Regions from separate parts of the Halomonas sp. TA22 genome, predicted to be linked through region 3. Evidence: predicted binding sites of a transcription regulator. Region 3 holds the regulator's gene; each other region holds the start of a gene.

Region 1 (10,441 bases), 250 kb from region 3:
GTGGCGTTCTCGGCGGCGGCGCGGATCGCGTCGAGGTCGTCCAGGGTACGGTAGACCAGGCAGTTGGCGCGGTCGTTGCCGGGAATCGGCGGCACGAAGGGGAAGGAGCCGGTGGCCAGCACCACGCGGTCATAGCCATGGCGCGCCGCATCGGTGACCACTTCCTGGTGATCGCGATCGATGCCGGTGATCGTCTCGTTGAGGCGCAGCTCGATGCCATTGGCGGCGTAGTAGTCCGCCTCGCACATTGCAAGCGACACGGCGTCGCGTCCGGTGAAGTACTCCGAGAGGTGGACGCGGTCGTAGGCCGGGTGGCGCTCTTCACCGAACACGGTGATGACGAAGCGCTCGGTGGCGCCGGTCTCGACGAGCTGCTCGACCAAGTGGTGACCGACCATGCCGTTGCCGATGATGATGAGACGCTGTTTGGCTGAATTCGAGGTGTTCATGCCGCTTCCTCCTGCAAGGGGGTGTCGGTAGCGATAAGCTGGGATTCGAGACGCTGGGATTCGAGATGGCTTTCGAGAAGAGAGGTGGCGTCGCCGGCACCGAACAATAGCGCCTGGCGGCAGGCGCTCAGGTCGCGCTCGGCCAGGGCCTGCTGGAAGTACCAGGGGCCCATGCTGGTATCGCCATACAGGACGGCACCTTCGAGGCGGCCTGCGCGCAGCAGCAGGCGCCGGTAGTCGCCATGTTCGGGGTCGTGGTAGGTCAGCACGTCGTGCTCTGCGTCGGCCTCGATGGGGCCGAAGGAGTAGAGCGACACGCCGCTGATCTTGAGCTTGGTGGCGCAGGGCCGTTCGACGTAGCCCTCGACCGAGGCGCCGCGCTCCTGGCCTAACTCCTGAGATAGATGTGCAGCCAGCACCTCGGCCTGCTGCCAGATCGGCTCGACCAGGCCATAGGTCTGGCCCAGGTGCTCGCAGCACTCGCCGAGGGCATGGATGGCCGGGTCGGAGGTGGTCAGGGTGGAGTCGACGTTGATCGCACGCTGGCACGCGAGACCGGCCTGGCGGCCAAGCTCGGCATTGGGAACGATGCCGGCGGCGACCACCACGCAATCGGCGGGCAGGAAGCGGCCATCCTCGAGGGTGATGCCCGCCACCTGGCCCTGCCCGTTGTCCTCCAGCGATGCCAGGCGGCCCGCGGTGATCACCTCCAGGCCGCGTGCGCTGAGTTCGCGCTCGAGCAGTTCGGCGGCGGTCGCGTCGAGCTGGCGATTCATCAACCGGTCGGCACGCTGCACCACGCTGACTACCATGCCGCGCTTGCGCAGCCCTTCGGCCGCCTCGAGCCCGAGCAGGCCGCCGCCGATCACCACCGCGCGGTGGCCTTGCTGCGAGGTCTGGGCCAAGGACGCGGCGTCGCTAAGGTCGCGAAAGCCATGCACGCCGGCAAGGGCGATGCCCGGCACTTCGGGCATCATCGGGCGCGAGCCGGTTGCCAGCACCAGGCGTCGATAATCGAGCTCGCGGCCGCCGGAGGTGGTGACGCGACGTGCCTGGCGGTCGATATGGGAGACCCGCTCGCCGAGGATCAGCTCGATGCCCTGCTCGGCATACCACTGGGCATCGCGCAGGGTCAGCGCCTCGCGCTCCATCTCGCCGGCCAGCAGGGGCGAGAGCAGGATGCGGTTGTAGGCCGGCACACGCTCGTCGCCAATCACGGTAATGCGTGCCGGACGCCCCGGCTGCTCGAGCAGTTTCTCGAGCAGCCGGTGGCCGGCCATGCCGTTGCCGATGATCAGCAGGCGATCTTGCTTGCCAGCGGTTTGCGAAGCGTGTCGAGAGGTCATGCCGCTACTCCTGACAAAAATGACGCATAAAAAAAGACGCCTCGCCACTTCCCGCTTGTCCGGGAAGTGTGAGACGTCTTCGTCATGTCTAGGACGATCGCCATTGATCGCCATGGTAGGCTAGTGTTGCAATAGCCTGACCAGAGCATGCCAGTAGGCGTTATTTAGCTTGTTTTTCAATAGTTTGAAGGGCGGGAGATGGCGTGGGAAAACGGGCAGCCTCCTGGTTGTTGCACATTAGTGGTGCGTGGCGGTGTCGTAATGCACGGGACTGTAGCAGGTCTCAAGCGTGTCATGCTCGGCCAGGGTCGGCGATGCGGCGGACAGCATCTGTGTGGCGAAGCGCTGCATGGCGCTGGCCTCGGGGCGCAGCATGTCGGTGCCGCACATGCGCTGCAGCAGTGGCGCCTCGCCCAGTGGCAGGTGATCGAGATGCTCTACCGAGCGGTCGAGATAGGGGGGCAGGGCCAGCCAGTCACGCGCCTGACGCAGGTGGCTTGGGTCGAGCGCAAGCCATTGGCTTGCGTAGTGCAGTGCGCGGATCAGGTGGCAGAGCGTGGCCGGGTAGCGCTCGGCCCAGCGGCGTGTCACGCCCAGCACCTTCTCGGGATGGTCGGGCCACAGCTGGGCGCCGGTCGCGACGATCCGCCCGGTGTGGCGCGCCTCGGCCAGGGTACCCCAGGGCTCGCCCACGCAGAAGCCGTCGATCTCACCGCGCTGCATCGCCTCGACCATGCGCGGCGGCGGCATGACCGCGAGCTCCACGTCGCGCTGTGGATCGATCTCGCCCAGGTCCAGCCACTGGCGCAATTGATAGTGCTGGCAGGAGTGCGGGTGCACCATCGCCAGGCGCGGAGGGCGCTCGGGTGTCCCGCGCAGCAGGTAGCCACCCAGCGCACGGGCGCTGGCGGCGGGCTCGTCCGAGTAGCCGGCATTCGCGCGCTCGGCCAGGGCCTGGCTGAGCACGATGGCGTTGCCGTTGCGGCTCAGGTTGAGCGCCGCCAGGGTCTTGCAGGGCTCGCTGCCGAGCCCCAGGGTCATGGCCAGTGGCAGGGGGGCGAGCATCTGGCCGCCATCGAGCAGGCCGGCGGCGACCTTGTCGCGCAGCGTCGACCAGGCGTTCTGTCGGCACAGCACCACATCCAGCCCCTGCTCGGCGAAGAAGCCCTGTTCGCGGGCAATTACCAGCAGGGCACAGTCGAGCAGTGGCACGAAGCCTAGTTGCACGCGCTGAAGCTCGGGGGGTGGCAGGGCTTTCATATACCTTTCTCCAGACGTTCGAGAATATCGATGACGCTTTCGGCGACCTCGGAAATGCGTTGGCCGCGGTCCATGGCGATCTTGCGCAGCATCCGGTAGGCCTGCTCTTCGTCGCAGCTCTGGTGCTTCATCAACAGCCCCTTGGCACGTTCGATGCGCTTGCGCTCGGTGAGCTGGTTGCGTGCCTTGTCGAGTTCGCTGCGCATCGACTGGAACGAATCGAAACGCGCGATGGCGACCTCGATGATCGCCTTGACCCGGCCCTGTATCAGGCCATCGACCACATAGGCGCTGACGCCGGCCTTGAGCGCCGCCTGCATGGTGTCGGGGTCGTGCTGGTCGGCGAAGAACACCACCGGGCGCGGGTTCTCGCGATTGAGCAGCGCCATGCTGTCCAGCGTGTCGCGGTCGGGGGATTCCATGTCAATGATCACCACGTCGGGCTGATGCCGGGCGACCATGGCGTTGAGGCTGGCGGGAGTGGTCAGATGGCAGATCACCTGATGGCCTTCGCTCATCAGCGCCTCTTCGACCATGGCGGCACGCACGGGCTCGTCGTCGACCAGAAGAACTTTCAGCGGTGAGGGCATGGCTAACTCGCGGTGTTCGTTTGGCTTACCTTAGCAAGGGATGGGCCATTGGGCGACACGCAGCGCCAGGCGTCAATGCCTGCCCTCAGATGCCGTCGGCTCATGGCGCCTTGGTAAAAGGACGCGTGTGGAAGCGGTGCATTGATGTAGTGCGAAATACCCCTGTGTTGCTATTTCGTGGTGCACTTTTCGTTTCGCGGCTGAGTTTTCGGCCTCTCCATGGTGGATTCTGCTATGGCTTGCTGCCCACCCGCTGGGCCTTTCGTCCCGCTGGCGGTAAAAGTGGCATGGCGCTTGCTTAAGCAAGGCATTGCGGAGTCAACGCCGACTTCGCTCCAGACAGCGACGTCCAGCCTCGCCCCCGATAGGGGAGCAGAGGCTGGACGTCTTTTATTTCGGGGCTCGTTTTTCATTCTGGGCTCGTGGCGAGAGGAGCACGCCATGCATCAGGTCAGAACGACATGTGCGTATTGCGGCGTCGGCTGCGGCGTGACGGCAACGGTGGAAGAGGGCGTCATGACCGAGGTGAGCGGTGATACCGAACACCCGGCGAACTACGGCCGACTGTGCGTCAAGGGCGCGGCGCTGCACGAAACTCTGGGCGACAGGGGCCGTCTCATTCGGCCGCGCGTCGATGGCGTCGAGGTCGACTGGGATGCCGCGCTCGAGGCCGTGGTCGAGCGGCTCACGGCGATTCGCGATGCCGACGGCACCCAGGCGGTGGCGGCCTACCTCTCGGGCCAGCTGCTCACCGAGGACTACTACGTCGCCAACAAGCTGTTCAAGGGCTTTCTCGGCACGCCGCACCTGGATACCAATTCGCGGTTGTGCATGGCCTCGGCGGTGGCCGGCTACAAGCGCGCCTTCGGCGCCGATGCCGTGCCGTGCAGCTACGAGGATCTCGAGGAGGCCGAGCTGGTGGTGCTTGTCGGCTCCAACCTGGCCTGGAACCATCCGGTGCTCTACCAGCGCCTGCGGGTCGCCAAGCAGCGCAACCCGCTGATGCGCGTGGTGGTGATCGACCCTCGCGTCACCGATACCTGCGAGATCGCCGATCTCTACCTGGGACTCAAGCCGGGCAGCGATGCGCGGCTGTTCAACGGCTTGTTGGCATGGATGGCCGACCGCGGGCGTCTCGACCAACCCTATCTTGAGCGCCACACCCAAGGGCTCGACGAGGCGCTGGCGGCGGCCCGCGAAGGCGATGCGAGCATCGAGGCGATCGCCGGCGACTGCGACGTCGACCCCGAGCGCCTGGAGACCTTCTACTACTGGTTCGCCAGCCAGCTGCACGTGGTGACGATGTATTCGCAGGGCATCAACCAGTCCTCAAGCGGCACCGACAAGTGCAACGCGATCATCAACTGCCATCTGGCCGGCGGCAAGATCGGTCTGCCCGGGGCGGGGCCCTTCTCGATCACCGGGCAGCCCAACGCCATGGGCGGTCGCGAGGTGGGCGGGCTTGCCAACCAGCTCGCCGCGCACATGGACTACCACACGCCTGGCGCCATCGACCGGGTGGCGCGCTTCTGGAGCACCGAGAGTCTGGCGCCGAGCCTGCCACAAGGACCAGGCTACAAGGCGGTGGAGATCTTCGAGGCGATCGAGCGCGGCGAGATCAAGGCGCTGTGGGTGATGGCCACCAACCCGGCGGTGAGCCTGCCCGATGCCAACCGCGTGCGTGCGGCACTCGAAAAATGCCCACTGGTGATCGTCTCCGAGTGCGTGGCCGACACCGACATGCTGGCCTATGCCGACATCGTGCTGCCCGCCTCGGGCTGGTCGGAGAAGGATGGCACCGTGACCAACTCCGAGCGGCGCATCTCGCGCCAGCGCGGCATGCTGCCGCCGCCCGGCGAGGCGCGCCACGACTGGTGGATCATGAGCGAGGTTGCCCGGCGCATGGGCTTTGGCGAGGCTTTCGGCTACACCCATCCCGGCGAGATATTCGATGAGCATGCGCGCCTTTCCGCCTTCGAGAATGCTGATGACAACCCGAGTGATAGCCGTCGGATGTTCGATATCTCGGGGCTGGCTGGCCTCGACCGCGCCGCCTACGACGCCCTGGCGCCGATCCAGTGGCCGGTGACGGCGAGTGCCCCCCATGGTACCGCGCGGCTGTTCGAGAATGGCCGCTTCGCCACGCCGGATGGCCTGGCCCGGTTGATCGCCGTGCGCCCGCAACTGCCGATTCAGCAGCTCAGCGCGTCGCGGCCGCTGCGCCTCAATACCGGTCGTGTGCGCGACCAGTGGCACACCATGACGCGTACTGCTCGCGCCCCGCGCCTGATGAATCACCGCACCGAGCCCTTTATCGAGGTGCACCCCGATGATGCCAGCCACCATGGCCTCAAGGATCAGCAGCTTGCCTGCTTGACCACCCCCGGCGGCGAGTTTCGCGGTCGGGTGCGCGTGGCCAAGGGACAGCGCCGCGGTGAAGTCTTCATTCCCATTCACTGGAGCGACCGCTTCAGCGCCAGGGCGCGTACCGGCAGCCTGCTCGAGGCGCACCTCGACCCGCTCTCCGGCCAACCGGAGTCCAAGCACGGCGCTGTCATGCTGGCTGCCCTGGCGCACGGCTGGGAAGCCACCCTGCTGGTGGCCGACCCACCGACCGGCCTGCCGAGCTGGTGCGAGGAGACCCACTACTGGACACGCATTCCTCTGGCGCACTGCCAGCGCTGGCAACTGGCGGGCGGCGAGCGCGATGGTACCTCACGTGACTGGATGCGCTGGGCCACTGCCCACCTGCCGGGCGAGCCGACGCTGTGGGCCGAGGATGCCAGCAGCGGCCGACTGCGTGCTGCCGGGATCGAGAATGGTCGTCTGCGCTGGTGGCTGATGGTGGCCCCGCCCGCCGAGCTGCCCGGCCTTGCCTGGCTTGACGAGCGCTTCGGCGAAGCGCTGCGCGGCGAGACGCTTGAGACGCAGCATCGCCGCCGACTGCTGGCCGGCTGCGATAGCGGCGAGGCCGATGCGGGGCCGACCGTATGCAGCTGTCACCAGGTGGGTCGCAAGACCATCGTCACCGCCATTCGCAGCGGCGATACCACTATCGAGGCACTGGGCGCCAGGCTCGCCTGCGGCACCCAGTGCGGCTCCTGCATTCCCGAATTGAAATCTCTGATCGAAGAGGAAACCGCCCATGCTGGCACAAATGAAAAGCTGGAAGCCGAAGCTGAGTGATCTGCTGGGTTTCCTGCCCCGGCTGGGTGCAGGGGTTTCCTGCGCTCTTTCGGAAACACTGGGCGCAACACGAGATGCCGGTAGGGTTTCCGTACCCACACGGGGCGAGTGTTTGCCGGGCAAGACCTACCTGGTCGGTGCTGGTCCCGGCAGTGCCGATCTGCTCACCCTGCGCGCCGCTCGACTGCTGATGCAGGCCGATGCCGTCGTCTACGATCGTCTGGTGGGCGATGACACCTTGGCGATGATTCCCGCTGGCAGCGAGCGCTACTATGTCGGCAAGGAGGCCGGCCACCATAGCGTGCCGCAGGCCGAGATCGGTGCGCTGCTGGTCAAGCTGGCAGGCGAGGGCAAGTCGGTGGTGCGCCTGAAGGGTGGCGACCCCGGCGTGTTCGGGCGCATGGGCGAAGAGCTTGCCGCCCTTGCCCAGGCCGGCGTTCCCACCGAGATAGTGCCTGGCATCACCGCCGCTTCCGGCGCTGCTGCGGCGATGGGCATGGCCCTGACCGACCGCGCCCATGCCCAGCAGCTGCGCTTCATCACCGCCCAGGTGTGCCGCGAGGGGGGCGAGCCGGAGTGGGCGACCCTGGCGCGACGCGACGAGACCCTGGTGTTCTACATGGGACTCTCCAAGGTCGACGCCATCTGCGCCGGGCTGCGCCGCGCGGGGCTTCCCGACGACTGGCCGATGATGCTGATCGCCAACGCCAGCCTGCCGGAGCAGCAGACATTGATCGGCACCTTGGACGACATGCCGCGCCAGCTGGCAGTGAGCCCGCTGCCCTCGCCGTGCCTGATCATGGTGGGCAGCGTGGTGCGCATGGCCGAGGCGCCCGAAAAGGCCAGCATGGTTCCACCGGGGTCTTCGTGCTGACTCCACTTGCCTGGATCGACAAGCATCCCGGTGTGACGATCAAGGGAATAGAAGCACTGAGGCGTGGTCTTCACTGGTATCTGATGGGCGCCATTACGGTCGCGCTGCTGATGGCGATCGGCTTCACCTAGCCGCAATTGGCCTCCAAGGGCATCGCCATCGCGGCGCCTGCCCACGGCCTGGACCAGGCGGCGAAGGTCATCGAGGAGGACTGCTGGCTCTGAGCGTCGTGGCGCTGCTGGTCAGGTAGCTCGGGGTTGCCGAGCCGGGTGGGAATGCACGGGCGCAGCCGGTAAACTGCGCAGCCTCGCGTTCCCGCTTCCATGTCCAGAAGGCCTTGCCATGAGCTCGCTACCCCCTTGTCCGCAGTGCGGTTCGGAATTCACCTACGAGGAGCTGACCCTATTCGTCTGCCCAGAGTGCGCCCATGAGTGGCCGCAGGAGAGGGCGGGCGCCGAGGAGGGCGATGCGCGCGCGGTAAGCGATGCCAACGGCAACCTCCTGCAGGATGGCGACACGGTCACGGTGATCAAGGATCTCAAGGTCAAGGGCTCGTCGCTGGTGGTCAAGGTCGGTACCAAGGTCAAGAACATCCGCCTGGTCGATGGCGATCACGATATCGACTGCAAGATCGATGGCGTGGGCGCGATGAAGCTGAAGTCCGAATTCGTCAAAAAGGCCTGATCGCTGTGCATTTTGTAAGCCATGTCCTCAATTGCCCGCATTCTCGGGCCTGTGGCTAAACAATCCCTTCGCTTAACCGATAGTGCTCCTATCGATCATCCACTCCCATCCCGCGCGCCTCGCCATGACTTGATACCTGTTCGATAAAGGTACCCCGGCGAGCTGCGCGGTTGGTTCATGCCCGAAGGGAGCGCCACATGCGTCTGAATACCCCGGTTACCCAACACGAGTACCTGCTGTCGGAGGAGGATCTGCTGATCTCGCGCACCGATCTCAAGGGGCGTATCACCTATGCCAATCCGGCCTTCGTCAAGGCCAGTGGCTTCTCGGTCGAGGAGCTGATCGGCGCCGATCACAACCTGGTACGCCACCCCGACATGCCGCCCGAGGCGTTCGAGAATTTCTGGAAGACACTCAAGGAGGGAGAGGTATGGTCGGGGTTGGTCAAGAACCGGCGCAAGAATGGCGACCACTACTGGGTGCGGGCAAGCGTGGTACCGGTCAAGGAGATGGACCAGGTGGTGGGCTACGCTTCGCTGCGGGTCTGCCCCTCACGGGAGGATGTGCAGGCGGCTGACGATGCCTACCGTGCGATTCGGGAAGGGAAGGGTGGCGGCTACCGCTTGCAGCGCGGGGAAGTTCGCCGGAAGGGCGTGCTGGCGCGCCTGGGAGCGACCGAATGGCGCTCGGCGAGCCTGCGCACCGCGGCACTGACGCTGCTCAGTTGTGGCGCGCTGATAGCCATGATGGCCTCGCTCTGGCGCGAGGGCTCGGTGCTTGCCGCGTGGCCGATGCTCGTGCTTGGTGCTGGCCTGCTGGCGATCCTGCTGGGACTCGGTATCAGCATCCATCGCAGCATTACGGGCGGTATCGACGAGTCGCGACGTTTCGTGCTGCAGGTGGCGGCGGGCAATCTCACGGTACAGGTGCCGCCGCACGGTAACGACGACATCGGGCGTCTGGTCGAGGCGCTCGCCACTATGAAGAAGGGCCTTGGCGGCATCGTCGCCGACGTCAATGCCGGCATCGGCAGCGTCAAGCCGGCGGTCGATTCGATCCGCTCCAGTAACGAGGAGATCTCTCGGCGCAGCGACGGCCAGGCGGCCTCCATCCAGCAGACCGCGGCGAGCATGGAGGAGCTGACCACCACCGTGCAGCAGAATGCCGACAATGCCCAGCAGGCCAGCCAGCTGGCAGTCTCCAACATGCGTGAAGTGGAGGGTGCCGGGGAGGGCATGTCGCAGGTGGTGTGTCGCATGCAGTCGATCATCGAGAGCTCGCGGCGCATGGCCGAGGTGGTCTCGGTGATCGATGGCATCGCCTTCCAGACCAATATCCTGGCGCTGAACGCCTCGGTGGAGGCGGCGCGGGCCGGCGATCAGGGGCGGGGGTTCGCCGTGGTCGCCGGTGAAGTGCGCAACCTGGCCAGCCGCTCCGCCACCGCCGCCAAGGAGATTCACCAGCTGATTCACCAGACCAGCGCCGAGATCGATGCCGGGGCCGAGGTCGTCAAGCAGACCGAGGCCTCCATCCAGCGGGTGCTGGGCGCCAGCAGCCGGGTCAACGATATCATGGAGGAGATCAGCTCAGCCTCCCGCGAACAGCGCAACGGTATCGGTCAGATCGGCGAGGCGGTCAACCAGATGGAGCAGGGCGTCCAGCAGAGTGCCATCGAACTGCAATCCACCTTTGTCGCAACCCAGCAGCTGCAACGCGAGACGTGCCAGTTGGTCAACGCCATCCGGGCTTTCCGTACCCGGGCAACGGGCCATGAACTCGTGGGTGAAATGGAGATAATGACACATGGCGCGGCGCTCGCGGCGCCTACCTCTGCGGCACCTGGCCAAAAGCTGCGTCACGGCCGCTACGCGGCATAAAAAGGAGATTCATCCTATCGGGGCGGGACTGGGCAGCTACACTCGGCGGTAGAATCCCCAACGCAAGGAGCTGTAATGGAAGATGGCTTCGGTAACACCGCACGCTTCGCCAAACGGTCACTGATCGTGATCAGTCTGGCCGCACTGGTGGCTGTGCTGATCTACTTTGCCGGTC
Region 2 (10,441 bases), 240 kb from region 3:
TTGCCACGGGGATAGAGCAGCGTACGACCATTGAGCCCGGCATCCGGCTCGGTGCGAAACAGCCAGTCGGTACGCGGGTTGTTGATGCAGTAGAGATAGCCCACCGGAATGTGGATCCAGTGATAGTTGTCGCGCCCGCCCGCCTCGATCAGCAGCACCCGGTTATTCGGGTCGGCACTCAGGCGGTTGGCGAGCAGACACCCTGCGGTACCCGCCCCCACGACGATGTAGTCGAATTCCAGAGGTGAAGTCGTGCTCATGACGCACTCCGAGCTGGCGTAATATGACCGTCGTTATGAATGGCTTATTTCGACGTTGGCATGACGAACTCGGCACCCGCCTCGATGGAGTCGGACCAGCGCTGCATGATCGACTTCTGGCGTGTATAGAAGCGCACACCCTCCTCACCATAGGCATGCATGTCGCCAAACAGCGAGCGCTTCCAGCCACCGAAGCCATGCCAGGCCATGGGCACGGGAATCGGCACGTTGATGCCGACCATGCCCACCTCGATGCGCCGCCCGAACTCTCGCGCCACATGGCCGCTCTCGGTGAAGCAGCTCACCCCATTGGCGAATTCATGCTTGTTGATCAACTCGATTGCAGAGGCGATATCCGGCACGCGCACGCAGGCCAATACCGGGCCGAAGATCTCCTCCTTGTAGATGGTCATCTCGGGGGTGACGTGATCGAACAGACTCCCGCCCATCCAGAAGCCCTCGGCACAGCCGTCACCGGTCACGGAGGCATCGAGGTCGCGGCCATCGACCACCAGCTCGGCCCCCTCTTCCTCGCCCTTGGCGATATAGTCGGTGATGCGTTTATGCGCCGAGGAAGACACGATCGGGCCCATTTCAGCGTCGAGCTGCATACCGTTCTTTACCTTCAAGCTCTTGGCGCGTTCGGCCAGCCGTGGCACGATCTTATCGCCCGCCTCGCCGACCAGCACTGCCACGCTGATCGCCATGCAGCGCTCCCCGGCGCTACCGTAGGCCGCACCGATCAAGGCATCCACGGTCTTGTCGAGGTCGGCATCGGGCATCACCACCATGTGGTTCTTGGCCCCGCCCAACGCCTGGACGCGCTTGCCATTGCGGGCGCCGGTCTCATAGATCAGGTTGGCGATGGGCGTAGAGCCGACGAAGGAGAGCGCCTTGACATCGGGGTGCTCCAACAGTGCCTCGACCGCATCCTTGTCGCCCTGCACGACATTGAATACACCCTCCGGCAGCCCCGCCTGCTTGAGCAGGTCAGCGATCATCAGCGAAGGGCTGGGGTCAAGGGGACTTGGCTTGAGGATAAAGCTATTACCCGCAGCGATGGCCACCGGGAACATCCACATCGGCACCATCACTGGGAAATTGAACGGCGTAATGCCGGCCACCACGCCGAGCGGCTGACGCATCGTCCAGTTGTCGATTCCGGTACTGACCTGGTCGGTGTAGTCGCCCTTGAGCAGTTGCGGTATGCCGCAGGCGAACTCGACGATATCGATACCGCGCGCCACCTCGCCCTGGGCGTCGGTGAACACCTTGCCATGCTCGGCGGTGATGGCGCGAGCCAGGTCGTCCTTGTGTACGTTGAGCAGCTCGAGAAAGCGGAACATGACCCGTGCACGACGGATCGGCGGCGTATCAGCCCAGGCCGGAAAAGCGGCCTTGGCCGCCTCCACGGCGCTATCGACATCTTCACGGGTAGCCAGAGCCACCTGGCCGGTCACCTGACCGGTAGCGGGGTTGGTCACGTCCTGTCGGTTTTTTGCCTGGCCGGGGCTCACGTTGCCATTGATATGGTGATCGATCATGGTATGGGTCATGGCGTTCGTCTCTCTCGCTAAGTCAACATTCGGCCAGCCTATTCTTCTGACAGTATGGATCAATTGAGAAAATCGAAAGCCCGATATAAGCTCACCTTATAGCTTAGTTACTTCAGGTAGATGCCGTGCAAGACATTCAGTCACTTAGAACCTTTGTCTATGTCGCCCAGGAGGGTAGCGTGTCGCGGGCGGCAGAGAGGCTTCACCTGACGCAACCCGCCGTCAGCCTCAAGCTCAAGCAACTACAACATGTCCTGGGATTGACGCTATTCAAGCGCCGTCCTCAAGGGCTTGAGCTGACGGCGGACGGACACGCTCTGCTGCCTTCTGCCGAAAAGGCGCTGGCGGCCTGCCAAGCCTTCGAGCGCACGGCTCGCGCCATGCACGACACTCCCCGTGGACGCCTGCGCATCGGCACCATCGTCGATCCGGAGTTCATTCGTTTGGGGGCTTTCCTGCACCATCTAGTGGAGCGTGCTCCGCAGGTTCGTACCGAGCTTCACCATGGCATGAGCGGCAGTGTGCTGGAACGCGTACGCCGCGGTGAGCTTGATGTGGGTTTCTACTTGGCTCCACCAGGGGCCGGAGTGGAAGAGACAGAGGGGGTGGCCTTTCTCGAGCTTACTTACTTCGACTATCACGTCATTGCCCCAGCTGGCTGGGCCTCACGCATGGAGGGGGCCGACTGGTCTCGCCTGGCGACGCTACCCTGGATCGTCACGCCTCATGATTCCGCCCACCACCGGCTACTCGGCAAAGTACTAGAGCCACTTGGTATAACGCTCAATGAAGTGGCACGTGTAGATCAGGAAGCCTGCATGCTCGACCTGGTGCGTGCCGGCATTGGGCTTAGTCTGGCCCGAGATGCATTGGCGATGGCCGAACGTCAGGAGCGCGGCCTAGTGATTGCTCGCGCGATAAGAGTGCCCTGTGCACTAGTCTTCATATGGCCGAGAAATCGAAGCGAAGAATCTCTTATCGGCGCTACGCTGGAAGTACTGCAGCAAGTCTGGAAGGTAAAACACATCGACCGTTACGGTGAGTTACCGTAACGGCCAAATGATGACTCTTCTCGATTAGTGTGTGGATTTGGGATCGTCAATTATATCAAGCATTGATATATTGTACATTGGCCATGAAGCTTACTCTCCTGTAATAACCATGTTAAATAATAATGAGCTTCCATCCTTGGGCTTTGCCAATGCTATCAAAATCCCTACACTAGGGCTTATCAGCTATTGCGTCCGCCCTTCTTGCCGGCTTCAGAAGCTTTCTTGGGGTCATTGGCGAAGTTACCGCCGCTGTTCTGGCCACCTTTCTGACCAGCCTCGGAAGCCTTCTGGGGGTCATTGGCGAAGTTTCCGCCGCTATTCTGGCCACCTTTCTGACCAGCCTCGGAAGCCTTCTGGGGGTCATTGGCGAAGTTACCGCCACTATTCTGGCCACCTTTCTGACCAGCCTCGGAGGCGCGTTTCGGATCTTCTGCGAAATTACCAGAACCACCACGATGTTCAGCCATTTGATACTCCTTCTGATCTGTCCATAGTCCAGAAAACTAACTATTTCAGTTAGTTGATTACTCCTTCACAAGTCCAAGCCTTTAGAAGAAGCTGCGTCCATTCTTCAGTAAGCGCTCGTTCACTTCCGCTGTGACAATTTGAGGCTAGTAAAGGAAGTAGTGATCTCGCAAAGGGCAATTTGTTAAAAAATGCAATAAAAGATGAAGAAAGGTAGGAGACTAACTATTAGGATAAAAAAAGAGGCGTTCGCGATCGGAGTTGTTTCAATTCACTCTCGGTATTTCAATGACTTGACGATATATTGAGCGCTTGGCCAACGGAACGCTAAGAGTCATCCGTGGGTCAGATTCGGCCCAGCTTGACCAGCGTACGGATAAGCGTGCTGACTGAGTCGGCAGGTTGCGCATACTCTGCCATCAGTGCCTTGAGCCGTTTTTCGAAAATACGCTGTTTTTCGCGCTCCTGCTCACGCAGTCGTTCCGCATCGGCAAGCTCATTCGATACCGCAGCAGGTTTGGGCTTGCTGCCTTCCAACTCCTTTAGCGCATCGGCAAAGGCATCGTCGAGCTCACGAAACTTGCGAAGCTTTTCGCGCTCATCCATAGGTTTGTGGTTTTTCTGATGTCTCATTCGTATCGTTACTTGCGATGTGAAATATGTAGACCATGCTTTTTTAGCTTACGGACGACACTCGGTTGACTGATGCCGAGCCGCTTGGCAATCGCATAGGTACTGGGCAATTGTTGGCATAGCCGTTCGATAATGGCACGCTCGAGCTTATCCATGGCTTGTTTGAGCGTTTCGCCCCGCTCAAGCCCCGGCCTTTCAGTATCGAAGGAATCCCAAGCGGAAAGTATACCGCGTTCTGGCTCTGGTGTGAGTATCTGGGCGGCAATACTACCAATCAAGTCATTCGGAGAGGCCAACCAGGCGCGCTCCAACCAGTTTTCCAATTCACGTACGTTACCCGGCCAGTCGTGCTCCATCAATCGCGACCACAAGCTTGAGTGCAGCATCTTGGCTCTGCCATAACGGGCGTTCAAGCGTTCGAGCTGTAACTTGGCAAGCACTGGGATATCTTCGAGGCGGTCACGCAGTGCCGGCAGTGTGACAGGAATAACGTTGACCCGATAGTAGAGGTCAAGCCGAAAACGCCCCTCCTCCACACTTTGCGCCAGATCCTGATTGGTCGCCACGACCAAGCGGAAATTCACTCGCCGAGGCTGGGTATCGCCCAACCGAGTCAGGCTTCCATCTTGAATGACCTTTAGGAGCTTACTCTGCATGGCCAGCGGCAGCTCGCCGATTTCATCCAGGAACAGCGTTCCCCCCTCGGCCTGCTCAAGCAACCCTGCCCTGCCCTGACGAGTCGCACCACTAAAGGCCCCTGGCTGATAGCCGAACATTTCCGATTCGAACAGGCTTTCAGGAATCGCCGCACAGTTGATATCGATGAAAGGCGCGTCGCGCCGTGAACTCCAGCGGTGAAGTTGACGAGCGAAAGCAGTCTTGCCGACACCGGACTCCCCTAGCAGCAAGACCGTCGCATCGGTCGGCGCCACGCGTTTCAACAACGTGGCAGTCTCGCGCATTATGCCGCTATGAGCTTCAAGGTCATCGAGTTCCAGTTCGTCGGAAACAGCACCTGGAGAGGCACGTTTCAGATGGTCATTGAAGCGTTGCTGAAGCAGGGCATATTCGTCTTGTAGCCATTGCAAATCCGTCAGGTCCATCGACCGGCTCACCACCCGCTCGAGATTGCCATTGACGTACACCGGATGGGCCTGGGCAATGACACGTCGCCCGGTCCCGGCTTGCTGAGCCAACTGTGCAGGCCTGCCAGTATGAATCACCTCTAGACTTACCGAGGGCTTGAGGACTCCACTGTTGACTAGATCCTGTACGTGGCTTCTACACAAAGCCTCGCGGGACATCCCATAGACCGCCGCAGCGCCTAAGCTGACATCAAGCACTTTTCCCTGCCCATCGACAATGAAGAAGTGGTCGTGCGCAGTATCGATGATGGTCTTGAGAACCTGACTATCAATATGGCTCATGCGACTGCTCTCGATTCATTGATGCATCAATGATACGCAAATGAATCAATTGTCGATACAGCAATGTATCGATAGAAGAATTCAAGCGCAATATCATATGGTTAAGGATGGCATGAAATATGCATTAAAGAGAACACTTTGCCAACAACATGAAGGAATTCCAATGCCAGAGTTCAATCAACCGCTTGGGGGAAACGAGCTGCCTCGCTTCGGCGGCCCCGCTACCATGATGCGCCTGCCCAGTCAGCCGAGTGCCGCTGGCCTCGATGCCGCCTTCATTGGCGTACCGATGGATATCGGCACCTCCAATCGACCCGGGACCCGCCTTGGTCCGCGTCAGATTCGTGACGAGTCGCGGATGCTACGCCCGTACAACATGGCAACCCGCGCCGCGCCATTCGATAGCTTGCAGGTTGCCGATATTGGCGATGTCCCGATCAACACCTTTCATCTTCCCAAGAGCGTGGAGATCATTACCGCGTTCTATGATGAGGTACTCAAGCATGACTGCGTCCCGTTGACGCTAGGCGGTGAGCACACCATTACCCTGCCCATCCTGCGTGCCATTGCCAAGAAACATGGCCCGGTGGGACTGCTCCATATCGATGCCCATGCCGACGTCAACGATCATATGTTCGGCGAATCGCTTGCCCATGGTACCCCTTTCCGGCGCGCCCAGGAGGAGGGATTGCTGGCACGAGGGAAAGTGATACAGATCGGTCTGCGTGGCACCGGCTACTCCGCCGACGACTTCGATTGGTGCCGCCAGCAAGGATTTCGCGTGGTACCCGCAGAGGAGTGCTGGTACAGGTCGCTTACCCCTCTGATGGAGGAGGTGCGCGAGCAGATGGGTGATATCCCGGTCTATATCAGCTTTGATATCGATGGCCTGGACCCTTCAGTGGCACCCGGCACCGGCACGGTCGAAATGGGTGGGCTGACCTCTGCACAGGGACTTGAGATCGTGCGCGGCGCCTGGGGCCTTAACATCGTCGGTGGTGACCTGGTAGAAGTCTCCCCTCCTTACGACAGCAGCGGCAATACCGCACTGATGGGCGCCACCCTACTTTACGAAATGTTATGCGTGTTGCCAGGTGTCACCCGTCGTACTTGATCGACGATAACGCCCTCCAACGATAATAACGCAAGAGGTTTCCATGATGTCCTCACTTGATACGACCCCAGGCAACACACCGACCAACGGGTCGTTGAGCCTCAAAGGGCTACTGAAATTCCTGATCCCCTCGCTAATCGGCGTCAGCCTATTTCTCGTGCCCTTTGCGGTAGGCGATACCATCAATATCGGCATGGGGCTAATGGCCGACGGGCTCAAGGCGCTACTGGGCGATGCCCTGCCGGCCATCGCTGTCTTCGTGCTGAGCCTCTCGGTACTCATCACCCTACTGGTCAAGGTCGCCAAGCCGAGCTGGGCAAGGCAGGGCGTCTGGCACGACATGTTCGATGTCGGCCCGGTGTGGTTCGGCATGCGCCTGTTGGGTGCACTATTTGCCTTGATGACCTTCTTTCAGTTCGGTCCGCAGTTCATCACAGCGTCATTCACCGGCGGGGTGATGCTCAACGATCTTGCGCCGGTACTGCTGACCTTTTTCTTCTTTGCCGCGCTGCTGCTCCCCTTTCTGGTTGACTTTGGCTTCATGGAGTTCATTGGCAGCCTAGTGCGAAAGCCATTTCGGATCATTTTCGGCCTGCCGGGACGCAGCGCCATCGATGCCACCGCCTCTTGGATGGGCTCAGGCACGGTAGGGGTACTGATCACCACGCAGCAGTACGAGCGAGGCTACTACAGCCGACGTGAGGCATCGGTCATCGCCACCAACTTCTCGATCGTGTCGATCGCATTCGCCTTGCTGATCACCAGTTTCGTCGATATCAACCATCTCTTCGTGGAGTTCTATCTGACGGTGGTGGTTGCCGGCCTGATCGCAGCACTTATCGTACCGCGGCTGCCGCCGCTGTCGCGAAAGCCAGATACCTACCATGAGCCGGTGGGTTGCCAACTTGTCGAGAAGGGAACCGGCGACATGGGCGTCTTTCGCTTCAGCCTGCAGCAAGCCGTCAACCGTGCCGAGAAAGCACCCGGGCCACGAGAACTGGCACGCAATGCGTTGTTCAACGTCGCAGACATCTTCCTGGCTCTGCTGCCACTGGTCATGGCGATCGGTACCGTGGCGCTCATCCTTGCCGAATTCACCCCACTGTTCACCTGGCTCTCCTATCCCATGGTGCCGGTACTGGAACTGCTGCGCATACCCGAAGCCGAAGCCGCTGCCCCTGCCACCCTGGTGGGCTTCGCCGACATGTTCTTGCCGGCGGTACTGGCGACCAATATCGAAAGCGAGCTGACGCGCTTCGTGATCGCCTGCCTCTCCCTCACGCAGCTGATTTACATGTCGGAGATCGGCGCGCTCCTGATGAAGTCGAAGATTCCGCTCAAGTTTTGGGAGCTGCTGGTGATCTTCCTGCTGCGCACGGCAATCACACTGCCGATCATCGCCTTCATGGCGCACACCTTCTTCTTTTGAGGTAGCCGACAATGACCTGTGCGGAACTGCTGATACGCCTGCTGCGCGACACCTATGGAGTGGATACCGTCTTCGGCATTCCCGGCGTGCACACCATTGAACTCTATCGCGGTCTGAAGGACAGTGGCCTACGCCACGTCACGCCTCGCCATGAACAGGGGGCAGGCTTCATGGCGGATGGCTACGCCCGGGCCAGCGGCAAGCCAGGCGTCTGCTTCATCATCACAGGCCCCGGCATGACCAATATCGCCACCGCCATGGGCCAGGCACTCGCCGACTCGGTGCCGATGCTGGTGATCTCGAGTGTCAATCGGCGGGATACGCTAGGTCGCGGCCAGGGACGCCTGCATGAGCTGCCCAGTCAGCAACAGACATTGGCTGGCGTGGCTCGCTTCAGCCACACCCTGCTCGATCCCGCTGCGCTGCCCGAAGTACTGGCAAGAGCCTTTGCACTCTTTCTTGGCAGTCGCCCCGGACCGGTACATATCGAGATCCCCATCGACCTGTTTTCCCAATCGGTTCAACCTCCCTCTCATTGGCAGGCAGCGCGGCTCTATCGTGCCTCGCCCGACCCCGAAGGCCTGGCCAAGGCCGCAGAGTGGTTGCGAGAAGCCAAGCGACCGCTGGCATTACTTGGCGGCGGCTGCTGTGATGCTCTCAAGGCGGCACGCGAGCTGATCGAACGCCTCGATGCCCCCACGGTGACCACCATCAATGCCAAGGGCGTACTGGGCCGCCACCACCCCCTCGACCTAGGAGCGAACGCGGCCCTTCCGGCAGTGCGCGAGCTGGCTCGCAATGCCGATGTCATCCTGGCGGTAGGCACCGAGCTCGGGGAAACCGACTACGACGTGGTCTTCGACGACGGTTTCGCGCTCTCGGGACGCCTGATTCGTATCGATCTCGATCCCGAGCAATTGGTACGCAACCAGGCACTGGCGCTGGGGCTGGTGGGCGATGCAGGCCGCTCTCTCGAACAACTTGCCGAGCACTTCCCCGAGTCGCTGAAACGCGATGGCCATGAGCGCACCGCCCGGGCGCTTGCAGCACTAGCGCTTGCCGACGATCCCGCCTTCGCCCCCTTCGTCCCGCTCTATGACACGCTCGAGCAAGCCCTGCCCGAGGCACTGCTGGTCGGCGACTCCACGGCGCCAGTGTATGCCGGTAACCACCTGGTATCACAGCCGGCGCCACGCCGCTATTTCAATGCTTCGACCGGCTACGGCACCCTGGGCTATGGGCTACCCGCAGCCCTTGGTGCCCAGCTTGCAAAGCCGGCGCTGCCTGTAGTGGCGCTGGTGGGCGATGGCGGCGTGATGTTCACCCTCTCGGAGCTGGCCACGGCCGTCGAGGAGCGGCTGCCGATCATTATCGTGCTGTGGAACAACTCAGGGTACGAGGAGATCCGCCGCTACATGGATGCCCATGGGGTCGAGCGCGTCGGCGTGGATATCCAGGCGCCGGACTTCCAGGCGCTGGCGGAGGGCTTCGGCTGCGCGGCGCGGCGCGTGGCAAGCCCGCAGGCGCTGGCCGAGGCGCTCGCCTCCCGCCCGGCAGAAGGCCCGCTGCTTCTCGATGTGGATGCCCACGACTGGCAAGCGTCACTGGGGATCGCCAAGTAGCGTTCTCGGACGTCAACCAAAACCAAGAACAAGGAAACAAGAACAATGTCCACTTCCCAAGCCGCGGCCTTCGGCCGCGAGGCGTGACGCGCCTCTCTCGGCAGATCGATGCGTGCTCCCGGGGCACGCATCGTCGCCCGTCCCCTTAGGTGCCCTCTCAGGAGCAAGACCATGCAACGACTCGACCATCAATTCATCGACAACCGCTGGGTACCCTCCAAGGGCAGCCGTCTGCTTGCCGTGACCGACCCCTACCGCGAGGAGATCATTGCTGAGGTGACGGCGGGCGACGCCGCCGATGTCGCTGCCGCCGTCGCGGCGGCCCGGCGTGCCCTGCCGACCTGGCTGGCCCTCTCGGGTGCCGAACGGGCGCGCTATCTCGAGGGATTTGCCGAGGCGCTCATCCGACGTCGCGACGAACTCACGTACCTCTCGTCGACCAACAACGGCAAGGTGCTTGCCGAAACGCGGATCGACCTGGACGACGCCGTCGCCTGCTATCGCTACTACGCCGAGCAAGCTCGCGCCCTGGACGCTCGCCAGGGCGAGCGCGTCGACGTCGGCATGGATGGCGTCGAGGTACGCTGCTATCACGATCCGGCGGGCGTGGTCGGGTTAATCACGCCGTGGAACTTCCCGCTGGTCACAAGCGCCTGGAAACTTGCCCCGGCCTTGGCCGCCGGCTGCTGCGTGGTACTCAAGCCCTCCGAGGTCACCCCGCTCCCCGAGCGAGCGCTCGCCGAGATCGCCCAGGAGATCGCGCTTCCGCCGGGTGTACTCAACCTGTTGTTTGGCGATGGTGAAGGCGTCGGCGCCCCCCTCAGCCAGCACCCAGGGGTCGACAAGCTGTCGTTTACCGGCAGCAACCGTATCGGCGAAAGCG
Region 3 (10,441 bases):
TGGATACCGACATCCTGCATGTCGATACCGTAAACGGGCATGCCTGGAGCGACACCCCGGCACTTCTGCAGCAACCACCCCAGTGGATGCGAGGTGAGCGCTTCGATGCCTGGCTCAACCTGGACCGTGCACGCCTGACCGACGAGGTCCAAGGCTTCCATCCTCCCGAAGGCTATGAGGAACCAGCACCATGAGAGACACTCCCACCCCGACATCTCGCCTCATGGCCTGCATGATGGGTGCTTGCCTGACAATGCTGGCCGCCCTTCCGGCGTTCGCGCTCGAGAGCGATGCTCAGCAGCCCATCGAAGTGGCCGCGGATCGCCTTGATCTCGACGATCGCGCCGGCACCGCCATCTATACCGGCGATGTCGAGATTCGCCAAGGTAGCATGCAGCTCACCGGCAATCGCGTCGAAATCCTGCGCAATGACGCAGGCGAAGTGTCGCGCCTGACCGCTACCGGCGAGCGCGCCTACATCGAGCAGCAGCCGGCCCCGGACGAACCCGTGGTACGCGGATGGGGTCGCACCATCGTCTACCATGCCGCACAGCGCCGCGTGGAGCTGATCGATCGCGCCGAACTGCACCAGGCGCGAGACACCTTCGATGGCGGTTATGTGGAGTATTTTCTCGACCGTCGCGTGGTTCAGGCACGCGCCGACGTCGAGGGCAGCGAGCGCCAGCGCGTGCGCATGACCCTCAATCCCGAGCAGAACTAACTTCTGATCCAAGGCAGCCCATGAAGACCCTTCGTGCCCGGAACCTGGCCAAGAGCTACAAGCGTCGCCGTGTCGTCCATGACATCAGCCTCTCCATCGAACAGGGCAGCATCGTCGGGCTGCTCGGGCCGAATGGTGCCGGCAAGACCACCTCGTTCTACATGATCGTCGGCCTGGTGCGCGCCGATGCGGGCGAAGTACACATCGACGACCTCGACCTGACCAAGGCGGCCATGCATCGCCGCGCCCAGGCGGGCATTGGCTATCTTCCCCAGGAGGCCTCGGTATTTCGCAAGCTCAGCGTGGCTGACAACATCATGGCGATCCTCGAGACGCGCGAGGATCTCGATCGCGAGGGTCGCCACGCAAGTCTCGAGCAGTTGCTGGAAGATTTTCATATCACCCATATCCGCGACAACCTGGGCATGAGTCTCTCCGGGGGAGAACGTCGACGTGTCGAGATCGCTCGCGCCCTGGCAACGGAGCCCGCCTTCATCTTGCTCGATGAGCCGTTCGCCGGGGTCGACCCGATCTCGGTAGGCGAGATCAAGGGCGTCATCAGACAGCTCAAGCGTCGTGAAATCGGCGTCCTGATCACCGATCACAACGTGCGCGAAACCCTGGACATCTGCGACCGAGCCTATATCGTCGGTGACGGTCAGATCATCGCCGAGGGCAATGCCGAAGCGATTCTCACCAACCAACGGGTACGCGAAGTCTATCTCGGGGAAGACTTCCGACTCTAGGTTCAAGAGCCTTCGGCACGCCGCCACTGCTCGGCGGCCGCCATCAACCGCATGAAAACTTTCTACGCTGCCCAATCTGGCATGGTACTTGCGCATGGCATGTTTCTTGCTCAGTTTTCACGCAATTGAGTCTTGCAAGGGATTGCGGCGCGAGCTAACGTGTCGTCTCATTTGTCAGTGAACACCCCTTGCCATGGCCATGAAACCCTCGTTGCAACTCCGTGTCGGCGCGCACCTGACCATGACGCCGCAGCTCCAACAGGCCATCGCCCTTTTGCAGCTGTCGACACTCGACCTGCGCCAGGAGATTCAACAGGCGCTTGAAGCCAACCCCATGCTAGAGCTGGACGACGGCTTCGGCGAGCAGGAGGTCGCCGAAGCGCGTGAAGAGGAGTGGAACAGCGAAATTCCCGAGGAGCTCTCTACTGACAGCGACTGGTCGGACACCTACCAGGACATGGCGCCCAGTGGAAGCAGCTCGGGCGAGGGGCCGGATTTCGAGCGCAACGCTAGTGGCGAGAGCCTCCACGACCACCTCGCCTGGCAGTTGGCGATGACCGATCTCAGCGAGCGCGAACGCATCATCGCCGAGAGCCTGATCGATGCCGTCGATGACAATGGTTATCTCAACGGCGCTCTCGACGAGCTGTGCGCCGGCCTTCGCGACCAGGGGCTGGCCGGACTCAAGAGCACCGAGGTAGAGCAGGTGCTGATGCGCCTGCAGCAGTTCGAGCCCACCGGCGTATGCGCCCGAGAGCTGCGCGAGTGTCTGCTCCTCCAGCTCGGCGTGCTGCCCGAGGAGACACCACTGCTGCCCCAGGCGAAACGTCTTGTCAGACAGTTCCTCGAAGCGCTTGGCAATGACGATCGCAAACTACTGAAGCGGCGTCTGCGCCTCGAGGACGAGGAACTCGACCGGGTCATCGCCCTGATTCGCTCACTCGATCCCCGCCCCGGCCAGGCCTTCGGCGAAAGCGACAACGACTATGTCATTCCCGACCTGATCGCCCGCCATGGCCGTGAAGGCTGGCGCATCGAGCTCAATCCCGACGCCCTGCCGCGTATGCGCATCCAACCCGACTATGCCGCCCTGATCAAGCGCGCCGACAAGAGCGATGACAATACCTTCATGAAGCAGCACCTGCAGGAGGCGCGCTGGCTGATCAAGAGTCTCTCGAGTCGCAATGACACCCTGCTGCGCGTAGGCCGGGAGATCATGGCGCGTCAGATCGATTTTCTCGAAAAGGGCGAAGAGTCGATGAAGCCATTGATACTGGCCGATATCGCCCAAGCCGTGGAGATGCACGAATCGACGATCTCGCGAGTGACGACGCAGAAGTACATTCATACGCCCCGTGGCGTCTTCGAGCTCAAGTACTTCTTCTCAAGCCATGTCGGCGGTACTGGCGACAGCGGCGATGCCCATTCGAGCACAGCGATCCGCGCGCGCCTGAAGAAACTGATTGGCGAGGAGCCAGCGCGCAAGCCGCTCTCCGACAGCAAGCTCGTCGAACTCCTCGAAGCGAGCGGCATCAAGGTGGCCAGGCGGACCGTAGCCAAGTACCGCGAAGCGATGGGCATCCCCCCCTCCAGCGAACGCAAGAGACTCTCCTGAAATCCATGTCTCAAAGCGCGTATCAATGGACGTTAACTCCTAATACATTGAAATAAATAAGCTAAAATAATGAAGGGGCATCCATGTCAAATCCTCGGATGCCTAGGGGTATGCAATAGGGCAAAAAGGGTTACAATCGAACTGCAACCCGCCGCAACAGGAGAGTGTCATGCAAGTGAATATCGCCGGGCACCATGTGGAACTGACCGATGCACTGCGCGCTTACATCAACGAGAAGCTTGCTCGACTCGAACGCCACTATGACAACATTACCTCGGTCCAGGTTACACTCTCCATCGAGAGGGAGCGCCAGCAGGCAGCCAGCACTCTGCACGCCGCGGGTGCAGACATTCATGCCGATGCCGAGGATGGCGACATGTACGCTGCCATAGACGCCCTTGCCGATAAACTCGATCGCCAGTTGGTCAAACACAAGGAAAAGGCACAGGCACGCGCCCAGGGCGTCGGTGCCCGCTGAGCTACCCATGACGTTGCAAACCATCCTACCCCCTGAGCGTACGCTGTATGGTGTCGCCGGGGGGAGCAAGAAGCGAGTGCTGGAATTTTTCAGCACCTTCATCGCCCAGAACACACCAAGTCTCGATAGCCAGGAAGTCTTCAGTCGGCTTATTGGACGTGAACGCCTAGGCAGTACCGGCATCGGCAACGGTGTTGCTATTCCTCATGCCCGCAGCCCTCACTGCAAGGCCCCCTTGGCGGGTTTTCTCAAGCTCAGTGAGGCGGTGGATTTCGATGCCATCGATGGCGAGCCTGTCGATCTGGTCTTCGTACTGCTGGTACCGGAAGAGGCTGACGATACGCACCTGGCGCTCCTGGCCCAGGTCGCCGGCGTGATGAACGACAGCGATACTCGTCATCGATTGCGCAAGAGCGACAGCCAGCGACAGCTTTACGATACGCTCATGGAAGCCATTGCCAAGCTGCGCAACGACGGCTCTAGCGCTCAGCACTGAACTCACTCTATGTCCAACTGTCGATCATGGCCGCTCCAGCGTGAGCGGCCGTTCGGACCGCTCATAGGAGATCCGCATGCAGCTCGTCGTCATCAGTGGGCGTTCTGGATCGGGCAAATCGATCGCGCTGCAGGCGCTCGAGGATCTCGGCTTCTACGCAATCGATAACCTGCCGGCCATGCTGCTCGGCGCCCTGGTCGACGAGCTACAGAACGGGCCATCGCCCCACTCATCGATCGCCGTGAGCATCGATGCCCGCAACCTGCCTGCCGCCCTGGAGCGTTTCCCGAGCCTGCTCGACGATGTGCGAAAGCGTGGCGTGGCTTGCCAAGTGGTCTATATCACCACCGACCCCAAGATATTGCTGGAGCGTTACTCCGCCACCCGGCGCCGGCATCCGCTGACCCGTGAAAGCGAGATGACCCTGGCCGAGGCGATCGACTCGGAAGAGACGGCACTTGCCGACATTCGCGATCTCGCCGACCTGATCATCGATACCTCGCGACTCTCGGTACACGAATTACGTGCGCGGATTGCAGATCAGGTGGCGCAGCATGTCAATCAGCAGCTGACGCTGACCTTTGAATCCTTTGGCTTCAAGCGTGGCGTACCGCTGGATGCCGATACCGTGTTCGACGCCCGCTGTCTTCCCAATCCCTATTGGGACCCAAGGCTGCGCCCCTTCAATGGCCGCGACACGGAGATCGTCGAGTTTCTGGAGAGTTTCCCGGACGTCAGCGACATGGCCAACGACATTCATGCCTGGCTGGAGCGTTGGTTGCCCTCTTACCAGGCGAGCCACCGCAGTTACGTCACCGTGGCGATCGGCTGCACGGGCGGCCAGCACCGTTCGGTCTATCTCACCGAACGCCTCGCCGCGCAGTTCGCCAGCACCTATCCCAATGTACGGCTCCGCCACCGCGAACTGGGCATCCATACCGCGATGACCCACCATGCTGCCACTCCCGACAAGGGCAACCAAGGACACTGAGGATGCCAAGCCGTTATCTGACGTTGATCAACAAGCGAGGCTTGCATGCCCGTGCTGCCACACGTCTCGTGCAGTGCTGCCACGCGTTCACCGCCAAGGTCACGGTCAGTCATGAGAGCCGCCATGCCGACGCCGCCAACATCATGTCACTTTTGATGCTGGCGGCACCCTGCGGGACGGTACTGCGCCTGCAGGCGGAGGGCGATGACGCCGATCAAGCGCTCGACGCCCTGGAAGCGCTATTCGAGGCTCGCTTCGACGAAGAGGCCTAGCCTCCCGCCACCATCATCTCGTCGATCAGCCAGCTGCCGCTGTGTACGCTGCCTCGAGTGTCGACATCATCTCCCACGCCCACCAGGCCCGAGAACATCGCCTGCAGGTTGCCGGCGATGGTGAACTCCTCGACCGGATACTGGATCTCGCCGTTCTCGACCCAGAAGCCGGCCGCACCTCGCGAATAGTCGCCCGTCACGCCATTGACCCCTTGCCCCATCAACTCCGTCACCAACACGCCGCGATCGATCTTCGACAGCAGCGCTCGATAGGAGCTCAAGGGGGCATCGATACGCAGATTGCGCGCACCACCGGCATTACCGGTACTCTGCATTCCCAGGCGACGCGCACTGTAGGCCGAGAGCATGTAGCTTGCCAGATGTCCGCTGTCGATGAAGACATTGTCGCGAGTGTATACGCCGTCGCCATCGAAGGGGGCACTGGCCATGGCACCGATCTCGCGCGGCTTCTCGCCCAGCGTGAACCACTCGGGAAAGAGTGAATCGCCCAGGCGATCGCACAGGAAGGAAGCATCGCGGTAGATGGCACCGCCAGAGATGGCGCTCATCAGATGACCTAACAAGCCACTGGCGAGCGATGGGTCGAACATGACCGGGAAGCGGCCGGTGGCCGGGCGCTTGGCACCCAAGCGCCGCAGGGTACGCTGCGCTGCCGAACGGCCGATCGCCTCGGCGCTGAGCAGTCGCGAGGGGTCGCGCTCGCTGCTGTAGTCGTAGTCGCGCTGCATGCCCTGACCATCTTCGGCAATCAGCATGCATGATAGCGAATGACGGCTACCATGGAGGCTACCGAGAAAGCCGTGACTGTTGCCGTAGACGCGTACCGCCTCGCCACTCGAGAGGCTAGCGCCATCGGAGTTGCTGATACCGGGAATCGCGCGTCCCGCTGCCTCACAGGCCAGTGCCCGCTCGATCGCCTCGTCGGTACTCAAGCGCCACGGATGGTAGACTTTGAGATCGGGCAGCTCGCGCGCCATCAGTTCAGGGTCGGCCAGCCCCGCGGCGGGGTCCTCCCCGGTGTACTGGGCGATGGCCAGCGCCTTCTCCACCGCTGCCTTCAGCGAAGCCTCGCCGGCATCGGAAGACGAGGCGCTGCCCTTGCGGGCCCCCAGGTAGACAGTCACCGCAATTCCTTGATCGCGGGAGAGCTCCACCGTCTCCACCTCGCCCAGGCGCACGCTGATCTCCATCCCTTGGTCGACACTGGCGCCGACCTCACAGGCGTCGGCCCCCAGACGCCGGGCCTGCTCCAGAGCCACCTGGACGCGTGATTCCAGCAATTCCTGCTGGGCAGCGGCATCGAAAGCCTGAGTCATCTTTGGTCTCCTTGACTGGGGCGGGCTGGTATACTCGCCTCACACCCCGATGCTGATGGTAATGGCATGTCTCTAGAATCCCCCGCCAACCCCGAGGGTTGGCAGAGCAAAACCCAGCGCAAGCAGGAGATGCAAGCCCTGCAGGCCCTGGGCGAAAAAATCATCGCGCTTTCGGATGCCGAGCGCGCCCGCCTGCCGCTCTCCGACGATATGCTCGACGCCGTCGAGGAGACGACGCGCATCCGCTCCCACGAAGGGCGCCGGCGCCACATGCAGTACGTCGGCAAGCTGATGCGACGCGAAGACATGACGGCAATCCAGGCAGCCTTCGACGAGTTCGAGCAGGAGAAGCTCAAGCGCGACCACGCCTTCCACCGTCTGGAGAAGTGGCGCGACCGACTGATCGACGAAGGCGACGAGGCCGTCGAAGCCTTCATCATCGATTTTCCGGATGTCGATCGCCAGGCACTGCGCCAGCTGGTCCGCAATGCCAAGCAGGAGCGCCAGCGCGAGAAGCCTCCGACCAGCGCTCGCAAGTTGTTCAAGCTGATTCGCGATACCGCCGGCTTGTAGTCAATGGCTCACTGGGTGCCGCCGACGGTGAGCTCGTCGAGCTTCAGCGTCGGTTGCCCTACGCCGACCGGTACCCCCTGCCCCTCCTTGCCGCACACACCAATGCCGCTATCGAGCTCCATGTCATGGCCGATCATCGAGACTCGACCCATCGCCTCGGGGCCATTGCCGATCAGCGTGGCGCCCTTGACGGGAGCGGTGATGCGACCATCCTCGATCAAGTAGGCTTCGCTTGCCGAGAAGACGAACTTGCCCGAGGTGATATCCACCTGGCCACCACCGAAGCTGACTGCATAGATGCCGCGCTTGACGCTCTTGACGATATCGGCGGGATCGTCGTTGCCGGCCAGCATGTAGGTATTGGTCATGCGCGGCATCGGCAGATGCGCATAGGATTCACGGCGCGCGTTGCCGGTAGGCGCCATGCCCATCAGCCGAGCATTGAGCTTGTCCTGCATGTAGCCAGTGAGGATGCCATCTTCGATCAGCGGCGTGTAGGCGCCCGGGGTGCCTTCGTCGTCGACGCTCAGTGAACCTCGGCAATCCGCCAGGGTGCTGTCGTCCACTACGGTCACGCCCGGTGCCGCCACTCGCTTGCCCATACGTCCGGCGAAGGCGGAGCTGCCCTTGCGGTTGAAGTCGCCTTCCAGGCCATGGCCCACCGCCTCGTGCAGCAGGATACCGGGCCAGCCCGGCCCCAGCACGACCGGCATCTGTCCCGCCGGGGCGTCCACCGCCTCGAGGTTGACCAGTGCCTGGCGTACCGCTTCACGGGCGAAGCGCTGCGGTGCCTGCTCGTCACGCAAGCGTGCCATCGCGTAACGGCCACCGCCACCGGCACTGCCTCGCTCACGCCGCCCATTGCGCACCGCGATCACGCTGACGTTGAAGCGCACCAGCGGGCGAATGTCGGCGGCCAGGGTGCCGTCACTGGCTCGCACCAGCACCACCTCATGCACCCCGCTCAACGAGACGCTGACCTGGGTCACGGCGGGGTGCTCGGCTCGCGCGACGCGGTCGGCCTCCTTGAGCATGGCGATCTTGTCGGCTTCCGAGAGACCGCTCAGCGGGTCGATGCCGGCGTAGCGCTCCGTGGCGCTGGTCAGGCGGCGTGGCGCCAGCGACAGGCGGGCGCCGCTACGCGCGATACCCGCCGCCGTGCGCCCGGTATCGGCCAGGGCATCGGCGCTGATCTGGTTGGAGTAGGCGAAACCGGTCTTCTCACCGGCCATGGCACGCACTCCCACGCCGCCATCGATACTGTAGCTGCCCTCCTTGACCTCGCCATCCTCCAACACCCAGCTCTCCTGCCAGCTGCGTTGAAAATAGAGGTCTGCGAAGTCCACGCCGCCACCCAGCGCATGACCGAGTCCTGCGTCCAGCGCGTCGAGATCGAGGCCACCCGGTGCAAGCAGGGTCTGTGCGGCACCGTCAAGCATCTCCTGAGACGTCAGGTTTCGAGAGTGTAGGTTCATTCGGCACCTTCCAGAGAAATCCGCGGCGAGGTCCAGGGGCCCTGCACGCGATAGTGAATTTGCGTCGCCCGATCGATGACGCCGCCAAACAATTGATGAGCAATGAACAGCGCCCCGCCCACCACCGGCGCTCCAGCCACCAGGGCCGCGAGGGGCAGGTTCTGGCTGATGGGTACCGTGACACTGAGACGTTGATCGAGTTCACGCCGAGCCAGGTCGACCTGGCCATCCAGACGAATGTTTGTGGCCGGGCTTTCGATCACCACCGGGCCACGAGTTTCCAGAATGCCACCATACAGCGTCGAGGCGCCGATCACACTGTCAAAGGCGGTCCCTTGCCGAGTGACATCGGTAAAGTCCAGACGCAATCGTCGCAATAGGTTATCGACATTGAGCAGGCCGATCAGCCTGACGGGCGTCGAGTCCATCTGGTGAAAGCGACCATTGCGCAAGTCGATATCAAGATTGCCTCGTGAGCGTTCAAGGCCAAATTGCCACGGTGCACCAGGCCAGGCCAGCTGGGAGCGAACACGAGTCGAGGCATTGGAGATGGCGATCGGTTGGTTGAGGCGCTCGAGTACCGTGGCAAGGCTGCCTCCGTCGAGTGACAGGCGTGAGCGTGTCAGGCTCGCCTGGGAACCCGATGCCTCCCATACAAGCTCGCCACGCGCCGAGACATGACCGATCGTCAACCCCAGCGGGTCGACTCTGACCTCCGTTGGCGAGGTGCGCCAGCGAGCCGTCAAGGGGCCGAAACGCCGGCCCTGACGCTCGAACGTGGCAACACGCAACCTGCCATCCGGCACCTCGGCCACCCACTTGGGAAAGGCGACCGGGGTCGGTGCCACGGCGATCTCATCGATTAACCCCTGCCTCTCGCTCACCTCGCTCTGGGCCAGCAGGCTATCAAGCGTCACTCGCGCCAGGGCAATGTCCAGCATATCGGCGGCACCGGGACGATAACTCACACTCCCCTCCGCCAGGGTGCCGGCCAGATCCAGATGCCAGGCTTGCTCCTCCTGCGGGTAGCCGCTGGCAGAGAGCGATCCCAGGCAGCGCTGATCGTAGTAGAGGCACTCACTGCTCAGACGCAGCGCGCTTACTCCGTCGAGTCCGGCCACTCCCCCCGCGCCAGCACTTTCATCCGCCCCTTGGGCAGGCAGCGCGACACCCTCGAGAGCCGCGACCCACGCCATCACGTCCAGGTTCGGCGTATTCCAATCTATTTCCCAGCCTCGCCTCTGGGGCCACTCCATCGAACTCGGCCACTGCTCCAGCCATAACTGGCCCTGTGCACCGCTGCCCCACTCGCGCCAGCGCAGCCGCGCGCGACCGTCAAGCGTAGCGTCGACGACATTGCGCGCAAGGTCAGCCTCGATGCGCAGCGGCACCTGCTCCGCCAGCGACTTGCCAAAAGGGAAAGGCAGATGGATGCCCAATCCTGCGAGATCGCTTTCGAAGGTGAATCCCGTCGCCGCTTCCTCAAGCGACAGGCGGGCGCGATAGGGAAAGTAGCCGCTCAGCAGTGGTGCCAGCTCGTCGAGCCCGACGGAGCTCAGCAAGCCATGCGCCAACGCACGCCCCTCGAAGGAGACACCTTCATCGGAGTCGAAGCTCGCCAGTACCGGCCCCTCGAAGATACGCGCGCCCAGCACGCCGTTAAAGCCCCACGTCTCGCCCTGCTGGCGATACTCCAGCTCGCCATTGATGCTGTAGATGGGCAGATCCAACGGCAGG

The links. Region 3 encodes sigma-54, which starts transcription at its own class of promoters, with help from an activator protein. Its sites were predicted from a motif close to TGGCACNNNNNTTGCTNT; they were not measured.
Region 1: HJD22_RS17110 (ANTAR domain-containing response regulator) is a predicted target of sigma-54. The motif match lies at 3,676-3,693, and genes of this name have one in related genera.
Region 2: speB (agmatinase) is a predicted target of sigma-54. The motif match lies at 5,502-5,519, and genes of this name have one in related genera.

The regions. Positions count from the first base shown of each region.
Region 1 covers NZ_CP053108.1:3,605,318-3,615,758, reverse strand. The annotation lists gene nirB (nitrite reductase large subunit NirB) at 1-449, opposite strand, end outside; gene HJD22_RS17120 (NAD(P)/FAD-dependent oxidoreductase) at 446-1,795, opposite strand; gene HJD22_RS17115 (CmpA/NrtA family ABC transporter substrate-binding protein) at 2,033-3,055, opposite strand; gene HJD22_RS17110 (ANTAR domain-containing response regulator) at 3,052-3,645, opposite strand; gene HJD22_RS17105 (nitrate reductase) at 4,087-6,831, shown strand; gene cobA (uroporphyrinogen-III C-methyltransferase) at 6,791-7,705, shown strand; gene HJD22_RS17095 (hypothetical protein) at 7,699-7,836, shown strand; gene HJD22_RS17090 (hypothetical protein) at 7,833-8,030, opposite strand; gene HJD22_RS17085 (zinc ribbon domain-containing protein YjdM) at 8,048-8,389, shown strand; gene HJD22_RS17080 (methyl-accepting chemotaxis protein) at 8,587-10,266, shown strand; gene HJD22_RS17075 (AI-2E family transporter) at 10,342-10,441, shown strand, end outside.
Region 2 covers NZ_CP053108.1:3,107,548-3,117,988, forward strand. The annotation lists gene HJD22_RS14675 (GMC family oxidoreductase) at 1-260, opposite strand, end outside; gene HJD22_RS14680 (CoA-acylating methylmalonate-semialdehyde dehydrogenase) at 305-1,816, opposite strand; gene HJD22_RS14685 (LysR family transcriptional regulator) at 1,942-2,868, shown strand; gene HJD22_RS17910 (general stress protein) at 3,048-3,335, opposite strand; gene HJD22_RS14695 (hypothetical protein) at 3,679-3,939, opposite strand; gene HJD22_RS14700 (sigma-54-dependent Fis family transcriptional regulator) at 3,975-5,393, opposite strand; gene speB (agmatinase) at 5,557-6,507, shown strand; gene HJD22_RS14710 (YjiH family protein) at 6,551-7,936, shown strand; gene HJD22_RS14715 (5-guanidino-2-oxopentanoate decarboxylase) at 7,948-9,558, shown strand; gene HJD22_RS14720 (aldehyde dehydrogenase family protein) at 9,730-10,441, shown strand, end outside.
Region 3 covers NZ_CP053108.1:3,352,346-3,362,786, reverse strand. The annotation lists gene lptC (LPS export ABC transporter periplasmic protein LptC) at 1-194, shown strand, start outside; gene lptA (lipopolysaccharide transport periplasmic protein LptA) at 254-721, shown strand; gene lptB (LPS export ABC transporter ATP-binding protein) at 742-1,467, shown strand; gene HJD22_RS15920 (RNA polymerase factor sigma-54) at 1,661-3,082, shown strand; gene raiA (ribosome-associated translation inhibitor RaiA) at 3,252-3,560, shown strand; gene HJD22_RS15910 (PTS sugar transporter subunit IIA) at 3,568-4,056, shown strand; gene rapZ (RNase adapter RapZ) at 4,133-5,047, shown strand; gene HJD22_RS15900 (HPr family phosphocarrier protein) at 5,050-5,319, shown strand; gene pmbA (metalloprotease PmbA) at 5,316-6,656, opposite strand; gene yjgA (ribosome biogenesis factor YjgA) at 6,723-7,229, shown strand; gene tldD (metalloprotease TldD) at 7,238-8,704, opposite strand; gene HJD22_RS15880 (YhdP family protein) at 8,701-10,441, opposite strand, start outside.